One region of the Fictibacillus iocasae genome, then DNA from elsewhere that is predicted to be linked to it. Evidence: a T-box and tRNA genes for the amino acid it is inferred to sense, from the RefSeq annotation. Region 1 holds a T-box; the other holds one or more tRNA genes.
The links. The T-box of region 1 lies ahead of alaS (alanine--tRNA ligase). A T-box ahead of a tRNA ligase gene usually reads a tRNA of that ligase, here a tRNA-Ala.

Region 1 (6,766 bases):
CGCTGTCTTCTTCTTCTTCGGAGCTTGCAACTGGAATCGTGACCATGTAAGACTTTCCAGTAGAATCAACATCAAATTTAAACAGGACTTCAAACAGGTTTTCGTCACCGTTCTCGTCTGGAATAATAATGCGTTCGCGTTCTTCTTTTGCCATGTGTATCACCTCTAGATTATTTTACGCTATCGAGATAGCCTTGCAGTATGAGTGCTGCAGCCATTTTATCGATAACGCTCTTTCTTTTCTTGCGGCTGACGTCTGCTGAGATGAGAGTACGCTCCGCTGCTGCAGTTGTCAGACGCTCGTCCCACATCTTGACTGGAAGCTTCAGCTTTTCTTCTGTTTCCTTTGCAAAAAGCTGGCAGGCTTCTCCGCTCGGACCGATGCTGCCGTTCATGTTCTTTGGCAGTCCGACCACAATGGCCGTCACATCGTTTTGATCGGCAATCTCTTTGAGACGTTCAAACACCTCATCGTCAGGACGGCCAGGGCGGCGTCTTACTGTCTCCACGCCTTGTGCTGTCCATCCTAGTTCATCACTTAGAGCGACGCCGACCGTTTTTGTGCCGACATCAAGCCCCATCGTTCTTGGCATTAAAGGGACCCCTCTTTTTTCCTCGATAAATAAGATTTGACAAGCTCTTCAATAAGCTCGTCCCGCTCGAGTTTGCGGATCTTGGATCTGGCATCATTATGACGCGGAATATAGGCAGGATCACCTGACAGCAAGTAGCCGACGATCTGGTTAATCGGATTGTATCCTTTTTCCTGCAATGCATCATAAACAGAAAACAAGACATTTTCCACGTTTGCGTCGTACGAATCATCATTAAAGCTGAATTTCATCGTCTTGTCCATAGAACTCATTAGCCAGCACCTCTTCCCTAAGCTCTCCATCAACATTCCTTCATCAGGAAGCCTGATTTTCTTTATTGTACCTTAATAGTGTTGTGTTAGGAAACGGTTTTGATCATTTCGACTGCAGATTGTAGAGCCGCTTCCAGCTTTTTCGGGTCTTTTCCGCCTGCCTGAGCCATGTCCGGACGGCCTCCGCCTCCGCCTCCGCACTCTGTCGCAACGATCTTCACTAGATTTCCTGCATGATGTCCCTGATTGATCAAATCTTTCGTCACACCAGCCACAATGTTCACTTTTTCATTATTAACCGCACCTAGAATTACAATTCCGCTTTCAAGTTTGTTTTTCAGGTCATCCACTATAGCACGCAATGCGTTCATATCAGCAGCGTTCACTTTTTTCGCGATAACGGAAACACCGTTAATCTCCGTTTTTGCATCAAGCAAACTTCCTGCTTCCATGCTGCCAAGCTTGGATGCAAGGGATTCTTTCTCTCTTTGAGCATCTTTCAGCTGAATTTGAAGTGACTCTACTTTTTGCGGCACATCTTTCAAGTTAGACTTGAGCAATGAAGCGGTATCCTTTAACAGCTGAATCTGTTCTTTCATGACACGGTATGCCCCTTGGCCTGTTACCGCTTCGATCCTGCGTGTTCCAGCACCGATGCCAGACTCTGCAACAATCTTGAATAAGCCGATTTCAGCCGTATTGTTCACGTGGCATCCTCCGCAAAGTTCCAGGCTGTAATCTCCCACTTTGACCACACGCACGATGTCACCGTATTTCTCTCCGAAAAGTGCCATCGCTCCCATTTCCTTGGCTTCAGCGATCGGCTTAAGCATCTTGTCTACCGTGATGTTCTGCCAGATTTTTTCGTTTACAATCGTTTCGATCTCTTCTAGCTCTTCTGATGAGATCGAGCCGAAGTGTGAGAAATCAAAGCGCAGGCGTCCTGCTTGCACGAGCGATCCTGCCTGATTAACGTGGGTGCCTAAAACATCTTTCAATGCTTGGTGAAGAAGATGAGTTGCTGTATGGTTCTTGATTACGGAAGCTCTTGTTTTCGCGTCAACTTCTGATGAAACAGCTGCACCTTTTTCAAGTACGCCTTTTTTCACGATCACGCTGTGAAGGTTCTGGCCGTTTGGCGCTTTTTGTACATCCTTAACGAACAGCGTCAAGCTTTCGTTTGATATCGTTCCTTGGTCTGCAATCTGGCCGCCGCTTTCTGCGTAAAAAGGTGTCTGGCTTAACATAATCTGCGCCTCGTCGCCTTCTTGCACCATTTCTGCCCTCTCGCCGTTCTGGAACACTTCTAGGATTTCCCCTTGTGAGGTTAGTGACTCATATCCAACAAACTCACTTACGGCTGTTACTTCGCTTAGAACGCCAGCTTGCACCTGCATGCTCCCGACATCCTGGCGCGCTGATCGAGCGCGTTCACGCTGTGCTTCCATCTCTTTGCCGAAACCGTCGATGTCAACTGTCATTTCGTGTTCTTGCGCGTACTCTTCTGTAAGTTCAATCGGGAAGCCGAACGTGTCATACAGTTTAAAAGCATCTGCACCTGAAATGACCGTGCTGCCCTTTTTTCGTTCAGAAGCGATCACTTCCTCTAAAATCGCAAGTCCATCGTTAATCGTTTCATGGAAGCGCTCTTCTTCATTTTTCACCACTTTTTGAATGAACGGCACTTTTTCTGTCACTTCTGGATAGAAGTCCCTCATGATCTCCGCCACAACGGGAACGAGCTCGTACATGAACGGACGATGAAGGTTAATTTTCTTCGCGAAACGGATGGCACGGCGAATCAGTCTGCGAAGGATATAGCCTCGTCCTTCGTTCGAAGGCAGTGCATTGTCACCTACTGCAAAGGAAACGGTGCGGATATGGTCAGCGATTACTTTGAACGCTGTGTCCTTTTCCCCATCCATTCCGTATTCCGCTCCTGAAAGCTTTTCTGTCGCTTGAATGATCGGCATGAACAGGTCTGTGTCAAAATTTGTGCGTGCATCCTGGATGACGGACACCATACGTTCCAGCCCCATGCCTGTATCAATGTTTTTCTTCGGCAGCGGTGTGTACGTGCCGTCCGGATTATGGTTGAACTGTGAGAACACGAGGTTCCAAATTTCTAGGTAGCGCTCGTTCTCACCGCCTGGGTACAGCTCTGGATCCTGCGGGTCGTTACCATAGGACTCACCGCGGTCGTAGAAAATTTCCGTGTTTGGTCCGCTTGGGCCTTCACCAATATCCCAGAAGTTCCCTTCTAGCCGGATGATTCGCTCCTCAGACAATCCGACTTTTTCCATCCAAATGTCAAAAGCCTCGTTATCTTCGGGATGAATGGTAACGGATAGTTTATCAGGATCAAATCCAATCCATTCTGGGCTTGTCAAGAACTCCCATGCCCAAAGAATCGCTTCTTCCTTAAAGTAATCTCCGATTGAAAAGTTTCCGAGCATCTCGAAGAACGTGTGATGGCGGGCCGTGATTCCTACATTTTCAATATCATTCGTACGGATCGACTTTTGTGCGTTTGTGATGCGGGGGTTTTCCGGAATGACACGTCCGTCAAAATATTTTTTCAGTGTTGCCACACCGCTGTTGATCCAAAGCAGAGATGGATCTTCATAAGGCACGAGCGAAGCACTCGGCTCAATGTTATGTCCTTTTTTCTCGAAGAAATCGAGGAATAGCTGTCTGACTTGAGCGGATGATAAATTTTTCATGATTCTTTCTCCTTTGTCCTAAATGATTTATGGTATTTAAAAAGCTGCAAAATAAAAAACTCCCGTCCCTAAAACAGGGACGAGAGAGAGCATTCACGCGGTACCACCCTGGTTACAGCCATATGATGAGCTGTCACCTTGATTTAGCCTTAACGCGGCAGACGGCAGGTATTAGCTGCACTCAGGAGTAGCTTTCAGACGTTATTTCAAGAGCGCCTTTCAGCCTGGGGCGCTTTCTCTATGCATGAAATAAAACGGCTTACTTTATCTCCATCATCGAATTTATGTATCCTTTTAAAGTATAAGTTGTTTTATTTTAGCTTGTCAACGGTTTGGTGATGTGACCGAAAATCTCTTATATGAAGAATGACTACTTTTGCAACCGCCAGGACTGGAACAGCTGCGATCATTCCGATGATTCCTCCCAGTTCTCCGCCTAGGAGTAAGGCGAAAATAATAAATGCAGGATGAATATGAACGTTTCTTCCGACGATCAGCGGGCCGAGTATGTTTCCTTCAATAAACTGGAGCAGCAGCATAATGGCAGCAGCGATCCAAACCATTTTCCATGACACAGTAAAGGCAAGGAACAATACAGGAATCGCCCCGATGATCGGTCCGAAGTAGGGGATAACATCGGTCACGGCAATAAACAGACCGAGCAGAATCGGGTATGGCATATCGATGATCCATAAGGCAGTGGCAGCTGCAGCTCCCAATATCGCACCAACAAGCACCTGCCCTCTAATATACCCGCCAAGTGACACATCGATATCATGAAGCAATGAACCGCCTTCTCTTCTCCATCGTTTTGGAGTGATATACCAGAGCCCTCTTCTCATCTTTTCAAAATCATTTAAAAAATAAAAGACCAAAAACGGGGTCACAAGAAAGACAAAAAAGTAGTCCAGCAATGTTCTCACCGCAAGAATGGCTCCTGCCAGAGCAGATTGTGCCTTTATTTCCATGTTAGATATGGCCCCGTCAATTTTGGTATGCATGGCATATGGCAGCCGTGATGTATGGTGGTCCACTTCAATTAACACACTTTTATACAGCCTCGCAATTTCCGGGATATTGCTCATCAAAGATTTCAACTGCTGTATCACATGAGGTATTCCAGCAACAAGCGCCCACCCTGTTCCACCAAAAAATAAGAGGTATATGATAAGAATAGCAATAAATCGCGGGAGACCTTTCTTGTGCAGCGCTTCAACGACTGGATGAAGCAAGTATGTAATAAGAGCAGCAAGAAGAAAGGGAATGAGGACATTTTTTAAAGCCAAGACTACAGGCCGGTAAATGGGATAGAGCTTCATCAGCATGTATCCGCATAATAATATCAGCAGCAAAAATATTAAAAAATATGTCCATCTGGCCAATTTTTCTTTCTGCATAATCTCACCTCTCACGGTTAGCTTTTGCAGATAACAGAATATCATTCTGCCAGGCAAGATGAAGGTGGCCTGCCATAACAGCAGGCCACCTCATTATTTCTTTAATAGATCGCTTTGGCGATTTTTTTTCGCATCTTCTTTATTGACTTGGACCGCCACATTTCATCGGCCATCATCATCATACCCATGCCGCTCGAGCTTTTCTTCTTTTTCATCGCAAAAGCTGCGGCACCGATACCTAATGCTAGCAGCGAATTAAAAGATCGGTTCATTCGTCTCACCGCCTTTATTTACTGAGCTTCTGCATCCAAATCAATGGCCAAATCACTTTCTTCAAACAAATCATCTAGAGACGTCAGTGATCCATCTGCCTCTACTTGATGGAGCGCAAGCTTTCCTTTTTGGATGGAAAGCTCAATAAAGCAGTTCCAGCAATAATATTGATTCACGCCGATTTTCCCAATATCCTTCCGCTTGCAGTTTGGACAGACCACGCCATTTTCCTCCTATTGGCCGAAGAACGATTCTCCATTGATCTCACAAGGCGCATTTTCATAAAGCGCTGTTCGGCCGTGCCGCATATCAGAGAAGAATCCTTCTGTTGTTTCAACTGCTACAATCCTGTCCAGATCATCTGTAAAATATACATCAGTGATTAACGCATCCAGGTCGAATTGATTCGTAACAGACTGGCCAAGTACATGTCTAGGCTTATGGCATACTGTCCATAAATGGTTCACTGCAGCGTCGTGGGATCGCTGCTCTGTATCACTATCAGAGCCGCCTGCTGGGTAAAATCGGCACCTGGTCCACTGATGGCGCTTCGCCAAAAAACCGTGGACTTTTCCGTTGCAGTCAAAGAAAACATCTTTCACAATAACGGATAACCCCGTGTTTTTGTCTTTGAACCGCGAACCTGTTATAACTGAAAATGTCCGCAAAGTCATCCCGCCTTTCCGAACATTTTTAGTGTAACTCATATGCTTTTTTTCATTACAGAAACCTTTTCCACTTCTTCCATATATGCAGTCAAGAGCCTTTCACTTAAGCCCGAATATCTCCGTTCATCTTCACTTCTCGTCACAGCCCATTCAAAGGCTTCCTGTTCTCCGCAAAGGATTAAATATTCCTTGCTCCTCGTGATCGCCGTATAGATCAAATTTCGTTTAAGCATCCGGTAATAGCTTTTCAGGACAGGGAGGACGACAATTGGATATTCGCTGCCTTGCGATTTATGGATCGAACAGCAATAAGCGTGTGTAAAGTGAGAAAACTCACTTCGTTTAAACGTCACTTCTACCTCATCAAAAGCAATGACGACTTGATCTTCTTTTTCTTTATTTTCTTTTGCGTAAAAGATGGCAACAATCTCGCCCATATCACCGTTGTATATTTGGTCCTCCGGCTGGTTGACGAGCTGCAGCACTTTGTCACCCGTACGGTACTCATTGTCACCGCTTTGAATTTTTCTTTTCTTTCCGTTATCCGGATTAAAGAGGTTCTGCAGCTCCTTGTTCAGCCTGTCAATTCCTGCATTCCCACGGTACATTGGTGCGAGCACCTGAACATCCTTCGCTTTAAACCCTTTATTAAGGGCTCCTCTGCATACTTGCAAGACACTTTCCACCGCATGATCAGCATTTGTCCTGAAAAATCTGCGATCTTTCTGGGGTTCTAATAAATCAGGCGGAATACGGCCGTTCTTCATGCTATGTGCCAGCTGGATGATGGATGAATCTTGTGACTGCCGGTAAATATCTACGAGTGTCACTTTTGGAATA
Region 2 (6,766 bases), on a different contig from region 1:
TATCTTGTCTTCTACAAATGACAGACGGTTTTGAGATTACATAGGTCCAGTGATGATGGCGAAGAGGTCACACCCGTTCCCATACCGAACACGGAAGTTAAGCTCTTCAGCGCCGATGGTAGTTGGGGGTTTCCCCCTGTAAGAGTAGGACGTCGCTGGGCCACACTCAAAACATTGAATGTGGCTTCTTTTTTGAATGTTCCACAGTAGCTCAGTGGTAGAGCTATCGGCTGTTAACCGATCGGTCGCAGGTTCGAGTCCTGCCTGTGGAGCCATTGCTTCCATAGCTCAGCAGGTAGAGTGCTTCCATGGTAAGGAAGAGGTCACCGGTTCGAGCCCGGTTGGAAGCTCCATATTGGCCCGTTGGTCAAGCGGTTAAGACACCGCCCTTTCACGGCGGTAACACGGGTTCGAATCCCGTACGGGTCACCATTTTATATCACTTATTCGGAGGATTAGCTCAGCTGGGAGAGCACCTGCCTTACAAGCAGGGGGTCGGCGGTTCGATCCCGTCATCCTCCACCATTTATGCCGGTTTAGCTCAATTGGTAGAGCAACTGACTTGTAATCAGTAGGTTGGGGGTTCAAGTCCTCTAGCCGGCACCATCTCTACTTACTAACGAAATAAAATAGCAAGTAGGACAACGAAGCACATGATGCTTTTTTTCATGTGGAGGGGTAGCGAAGTGGCTAAACGCGGCGGACTGTAAATCCGCTCCCTCCGGGTTCGGCGGTTCGAATCCGTCCCCCTCCACCATTTTCACATAAGATCAAAAGAAAAAGAACAGAATAACCATATGCGGGTGTAGTTTAATGGTAAAACAAGAGCCTTCCAAGCTCTGGTCGTGAGTTCGATTCTCATCACCCGCTCCAAAATGGGGCTTTAGCTCAGCTGGGAGAGCGCCTGCCTTGCACGCAGGAGGTCAGCGGTTCGATCCCGCTAAGCTCCACCATATACATACATAACAACCTTAAGTGTAAAAGCTTAAGGTTTTTTGTTGCTTTCTTTTTAAAATTCTTGCACTAAAAAATAATCCACGTATTAAGTTATTCTTCATTGATTAGGTTGATTGTAGTGAAAGGCGCCGACTCCAGCGTGTGGGAGTGAGACAGGTGAGACCTTTTAAAGGCGCGTAGCGACAAAAGGGCTCACCGCTCACCCCGCGGAAAGCGTGCGCCTGTAACGGAAATCAAGGCTTCTTTGATTTCTTTCGAAATTATCATGATGTGCTCAAAATATTTGACATATCTTACACAACCATCATACAATAGTAGTAACAAAATACTTCTCCTAAAGGGGAGTAGCTTTTACAGCAAAGTCGTCATTTCAGAGCGCAGGCTCTCGGCTTTGTTGGCAGCAGCCGCAATGAAATCGGTGCTGTTAGCAAGACCTTTACTGTTATGGTAAAGGGATTAAATGCGCACACTAAACCTTTACCAGACTGGTGAAGGTTTTTTTATATACAAAAACAATCATAGGAGGCGTTACTGATGGATGCTACCATTTTGGCAGAGTATGGATCGGTGCTGCTATTGCTCATTGCACTGGAAGGTTTATTGGCGGCGGATAATGCTCTTGTACTGGCAATCATGGTGAAACACCTGCCGGATGAGGAACGTAAGAAGGCTTTGTTTTACGGGCTTGCCGGAGCATTTGTATTCCGGTTTGCTTCGCTCTTCGCGATTTCGTTTCTGGTTAACGTATGGCAGGTACAGGCGATAGGAGCTTTGTATTTGTTATTTATTGCAGCCAACCACATTTTTAGAAAGCTGATCGTAAAGAAACACGATAAGAAGGAAAAAGAGGAGAAAAAGAAAGCAGGCTTCTGGCCGACTGTTATTAAGGTTGAGCTGGCAGACATTGCATTCGCAGTCGATTCAATTCTTGCTGCTGTAGCGCTGGCGGTGACGTTGCCAGATACGCCGCTTCCGAAAATCGGGGGTTTGGATGGCGGAAAGTTTCTTGTGATTTTTGCAGGAGGACTGATGGGGCTTATAATTATGCGTTTTGCGGCCAACTATTTTGTAAAGCTTTTGAAAGAAAGGCCAGGTCTAGAAATCGCAGCGTTCTTGATCGTCGGCTGGGTCGGTGTAAAATTAGCGGTCTATACCCTATCTCACCCTGAGCTTGCTCTTCTCCCAGAAGGGTTTGCCAAGTCATTCGAGTGGAAAGCTGTTTTCTATACTGTCCTGATTTTAATTGCAGTGGGCGGTTGGGTGTTCTCTAAAGCAAAGAAAAGCCAGGCGGCATAATGCCTGGCTTTTAGTATATCTATACAGCGTTTTGCAGAGTTGAACCATCAAATGCTGTACGCTTACAATGAAGAGGAGGTTTGTTTCAATAGAAGGGGAGGCTTATAAGAAATGGCTAGAGAGATAACGTTAATTGGCGTTCCGATGGACTTAGGTCAGACCCGACGAGGTGTCGACATGGGACCGAGTGCCATTCGCTATGCTGGTGTGATTGAGCGCCTTGAAAATTTACAATATGAAGTGACAGATATGGGTGACATTGAGATTGGCCGACGCGACAGCAATCCTTCACCCGGCCATGATAACTTAAAGAACCTGCAAGAAGTAGAGAAGGCAAGTGTTGAGCTAGCACGCGCTGTTTCTGAAACGATTAAAAGTAAGCGCTTTCCACTTGTTTTAGGCGGAGATCATAGCATTGCGATTGGAACGCTTGCAGGCGTGGCTGAACATTATCAGAATTTGGGCGTGATTTGGTACGATGCGCATGGTGATTTGAATACAGCTGATACCTCGCCGAGCGGAAACATCCATGGAATGCCGCTTGCTGCAAGCCTTGGCATCGGCCATGAAAAGCTCGTTAATATCGCAGGGTACGCACCAAAGATCAAGCCGGAAAATGTAGTAATAATTGGTGCTCGTTCATTGGATGATGGGGAACGTGAGCTGATTAAGGAAAAAGGCATCAAGGTATTTACGATGCACGAGATCGACAGGCTGGGTATGGCACGTGTGATGGAGGAGACGTTAAGCTACTTGTCAGCGTGTGATGGTGTCCATTTAAGTCTGGACTTGGATGGATTGGATCCGCATGATGCTCCAGGAGTAGGAACGCCGGTTCTTGGCGGGATCAGCTACCGCGAAAGCCACTTGGCCATGGAGATGCTCGCCGAATCAAACGTCATCACATCTGCAGAGTTTGTTGAGGTGAATCCAATTCTTGATGAGCGAAACAAAACCGCCACTGTAGCGGTTGCGTTGATGGGCTCGCTGTTTGGGGAAAAATTACTATAAGACTTTCGTCATAAAAAAGACAGCTGCTGAAGAGCTAAAGCAGCTGTTTTTTTGTTTTTAATTGATGAAATTCATTGAGAAGGCGGTCAATATATTGAGACAGTTCAACCACCTCGTCCGCAATAAGCGGCAGGTGTTTGGACAATTCATTCATTTGTTTTCGGGAGTGTTCAATTTCCATCAGTAAAAGGTCGCGGTTCAAGACAGACAACTCCTTTATTGGTCTTTAGTCCCACTATTCCCGATTTTAGAAAATTAAAACACTATTTGAAAAAATTGTATGCAAATTTAATTACGTTCAATAAAATGATACAATAAAGAGAACGTGGCTGACGCCTATATGTAGTCAGCCCTTAGTGGATACATATACTTTTTAGCTCCCTCGAGATTCCTCGCAGCAAAAAGTGATAGTTTGTGGAAAAAAGTTATGAAGTAAGTTGAAACCTTTTTACAGGTTAATTCGTAGAGTAAAGCCGAGGTGTGGTGGACAAATGGACGCCCTTATAGCAAACATGGTCAGCCAGGTCAAAAACGGGGACAGGGACGCATACGAAGGAATTGTGGACTTGTTTAAGGATAAGATTTTTCAGCTGTGCTACCGTATGACAGGCAACCGACATGAAGCAGAGGATTTAGCACAAGAAGCGTTTTTACGCGCATACATGAACATAGAAAAATATAATGGCGAGTACAAATTTTCGACATGGCTTTTTCGCATTGCCACCAACCTTTGTATTGACCGCCTTCGTAAGAAAAAACCCGATTACTCGCTTGATGCAGAAGTTCCAGGGACAGACGGTGCGAACATGTACAGCCAGCTGTCGTCTAAGGAGCCCCTCCCTGAGGAGACCATTACGGAATCGGAGAAACGCATGGAGCTGCAGGCTGAGATCCTGAAGCTTCCGGAGAAATACAGGACGGCCATTCTTTTAAAGTATATGGAGGATATGTCGTTAGAAGAGATCAGCCAGGCGATGGACATACCCGTTCCGACGGTTAAAACGAGGATTCACAGAGGCAGGGAAGCGTTAAAGAAAGTGTTTCAGCAAACGGCTGTAAGTAAATGAGGTGAAACGTATGGGCTGTGAAAAAGAATATTATGATAACTTAATGAATAAAGTGATGGACGGCGATGCAGATGCATCGGAGCAGGAACAGTTTGAATCTCATTTAGGTGAATGCGCTGTTTGCCGAGCCGAGTATGAGGCGGTAAGCTTCCTATTAGACGAGCTGGAAACATCGGATCTGCATGCCCCGGTTGGGTTTACCGCAGCGGTGATGAGCTCATTGCCCTATCAGAAAAGAAAATTCCACCTGCAAACGTGGCTGAAAAGGCATCCGTTCCTGACGGCAGCTGCTGTGTTCATGCTGTTCATGGCAGCATCGGTGACGACTCTGTTTAACCAGCAGGATTTGGCCGTTATCGAAGGAGAAGGAAACCTCGTCATTAACGAAAAAGAAAAGACGGTAACCGTTCCAAAAGGTGAAGTCATTAAAGGCGATCTCGTCGTCGAGAACGCGGATGTGCGGATAGAAGGCAAGGTAGAAGGAGATGTGACGGTCGTAAAAGGCAATCAATATCTTGCTTCTGCAGGTGAAGTAACGGGTGACAGTAAAGAAATCGGCGCGGTTGTCGAATGGATATGGTATAAGCTCAAATCCATTACACCAGGCGCAGACGAAACGAGCAAATCAGAAAGCCGCGGGTATGAGCCGGGGCTTTTTTTTGTGGGGAATTAGTTGTTGTTTTGGTTGTTCGGATGGTTTTGGTTCTTGGACGGAGGGTAGCAAACATGTTCTTCGGAGTTAATGTGGTTTTGGACTTGTTTGGTTTTTGAGGTAGGTATATTTTATTTTTGTTTTCGTACGGCTTTGATGTGCATAGTGCCATGGATGTTTGCATTTTATGGTTATGCTATAATAGAGCAGTTATTATTTAATTTTTGCTACTACCCGAGAGGGAGGGTTGTCATGCTGGCAATCAAGGATGGAGAAATTTACGGCTATTTAACTCAAATAATTGATATTCTTTTGGTGACGTATGTCATCTATAAATTAATCATGCTGATTCGCGGTACGAAGGCGGTTCAGCTTTTAAAAGGGATCACGGTGATTATACTTGTGTGGTTCCTGTCTAGTGCGTTTAACTTGAAGACGCTAGAATGGCTGATGGACAAGGCGATTACATATGGTTTGCTTGCCATTATTATCATTTTCCAGCCGGAGCTGAGGCGTGCGCTTGAGCAGCTGGGGCGCGGTCGTTTCTTTTCAAGGGCGGGTATGCCGGAAGAGGAAGAGATGGAAAAGTCGATTGCGGCGATTTGCAAGTCGACGAGTTATATGGCGAAGCGTCGTATTGGAGCCATTATTTCAATTGAGAGAGAGACAGGGCTCAGTGATTATGTGGAGACGGGCATTCCGCTTTATGCGAAGCTGACGTCGGAGCTGCTGACGAATATATTTGTTCCGAATACTCCTTTGCATGATGGGGCTGTGATTATTAAAGCGAGTCAGATTTTCGCGGCGGGCTGTTATTTGCCGCTTACGGAGAGTCCGTTTATCTCTAAGGAGCTTGGTACGCGTCATAGGGCGGCAATCGGGGTGAGTGAGGTCACGGATGCGGTGACGGTTATAGTGTCGGAGGAGACGGGGACGATTTCGCTGACGAAGAACGGGGAGATATACCGTAATCTTGATGAAGAGTCGCTGAAGAATCTGCTGACGGCTGAGTTGATTATATCGAATCGAACGTCTTCTTCATCTCGCTGGAATTGGAGGGGGAAGAAGAATGGATAAGCTTCTTAACTCCAACTGGTTTGTGAAGATCATTGCGTTTTTGCTTGCGTTAATGCTTGCCATGGGTGTGAGCATGGAAACGGAAGAAGATACGGCAAACAAGCTGCTTTGGACGATGTCTTCTAAAAAGAGCGAGACGCTTAACGATATTAGCATCGTTCCGTATTTTGATCAGCAGAAGTATGTGCTGACGGATATGCCGGCATCGGTGGATGTCCGCTTGAGCGGTCCGGCTAGTTTGATCACAAAGACGACAAAGGTTGATCGTGAGTTTGAGGTATACATTGATTTAACAAAGGAAACAGAGGGTCCGAAGAAGGTGAAGGTGAAAATCCGGAACGTGCCTAAAGGTCTGACGGCGAGTGTAGAGCCGTCGACTGTAAATGTAACGCTTCATAAGAAGGTTACGAAGGATGTGCCTGTTAACATCGATTTAAAAAACATTCGCAAGCTTCCGTCAGGGTATTCTCCTGGTGAGGCTGAGTTTAGTCCGAAGACGGTGCGGCTGACGGGTGCCGAGGATATTGTGAACGATATTTCGTTCATTACTGGATTTGTTGATGTGAGCAAGGCGACGGAAACAATTGAAACGAATGTCCCTCTTAAGGCGTATAACAGCCAGGGTGATGTGGTGGATGTGTTGATTAATCCGGAGACTGCGAGTGTGAAGGTGCCGATTAATAAGCCGAAGAAAAACGTTTCCGTG

Region 2: it encodes a tRNA-Ala, which carries the amino acid that the T-box ahead of alaS (alanine--tRNA ligase) is inferred to sense. The anticodon was not compared.

The regions. Positions count from the first base shown of each region.
Region 1 covers NZ_JBHTCP010000046.1:48,166-54,931, forward strand. The annotation lists gene ACFQPF_RS13760 (DUF1292 domain-containing protein) at 1-154, opposite strand, end outside; gene ruvX (Holliday junction resolvase RuvX) at 171-593, opposite strand; gene ACFQPF_RS13770 (IreB family regulatory phosphoprotein) at 593-865, opposite strand; gene alaS (alanine--tRNA ligase) at 952-3,588, opposite strand; T-box leader at 3,661-3,874, opposite strand; gene ACFQPF_RS13780 (AI-2E family transporter) at 3,900-4,985, opposite strand; gene ACFQPF_RS13785 (DUF3918 family protein) at 5,087-5,257, opposite strand; gene ACFQPF_RS13790 (hypothetical protein) at 5,276-5,479, opposite strand; gene ACFQPF_RS13795 (hypothetical protein) at 5,492-5,926, opposite strand; gene recD2 (SF1B family DNA helicase RecD2) at 5,962-6,766, opposite strand, start outside.
Region 2 covers NZ_JBHTCP010000047.1:83,286-90,051, reverse strand. The annotation lists rRNA gene rrf (5S ribosomal RNA) at 46-161, shown strand; tRNA gene ACFQPF_RS14370 (tRNA-Asn) at 201-275, shown strand; tRNA gene ACFQPF_RS14365 (tRNA-Thr) at 278-353, shown strand; tRNA gene ACFQPF_RS14360 (tRNA-Glu) at 358-432, shown strand; tRNA gene ACFQPF_RS14355 (tRNA-Val) at 450-525, shown strand; tRNA gene ACFQPF_RS14350 (tRNA-Thr) at 531-606, shown strand; tRNA gene ACFQPF_RS14345 (tRNA-Tyr) at 673-757, shown strand; tRNA gene ACFQPF_RS14340 (tRNA-Gly) at 800-873, shown strand; tRNA gene ACFQPF_RS14335 (tRNA-Ala) at 878-953, shown strand; gene ACFQPF_RS14330 (TerC family protein) at 1,492-2,253, shown strand; gene rocF (arginase) at 2,365-3,264, shown strand; gene ACFQPF_RS14320 (Spo0E family sporulation regulatory protein-aspartic acid phosphatase) at 3,299-3,466, opposite strand; gene sigW (RNA polymerase sigma factor SigW) at 3,756-4,331, shown strand; gene ACFQPF_RS14310 (zf-HC2 domain-containing protein) at 4,342-5,004, shown strand; gene cdaA (diadenylate cyclase CdaA) at 5,236-6,060, shown strand; gene ACFQPF_RS14300 (CdaR family protein) at 6,053-6,766, shown strand, end outside.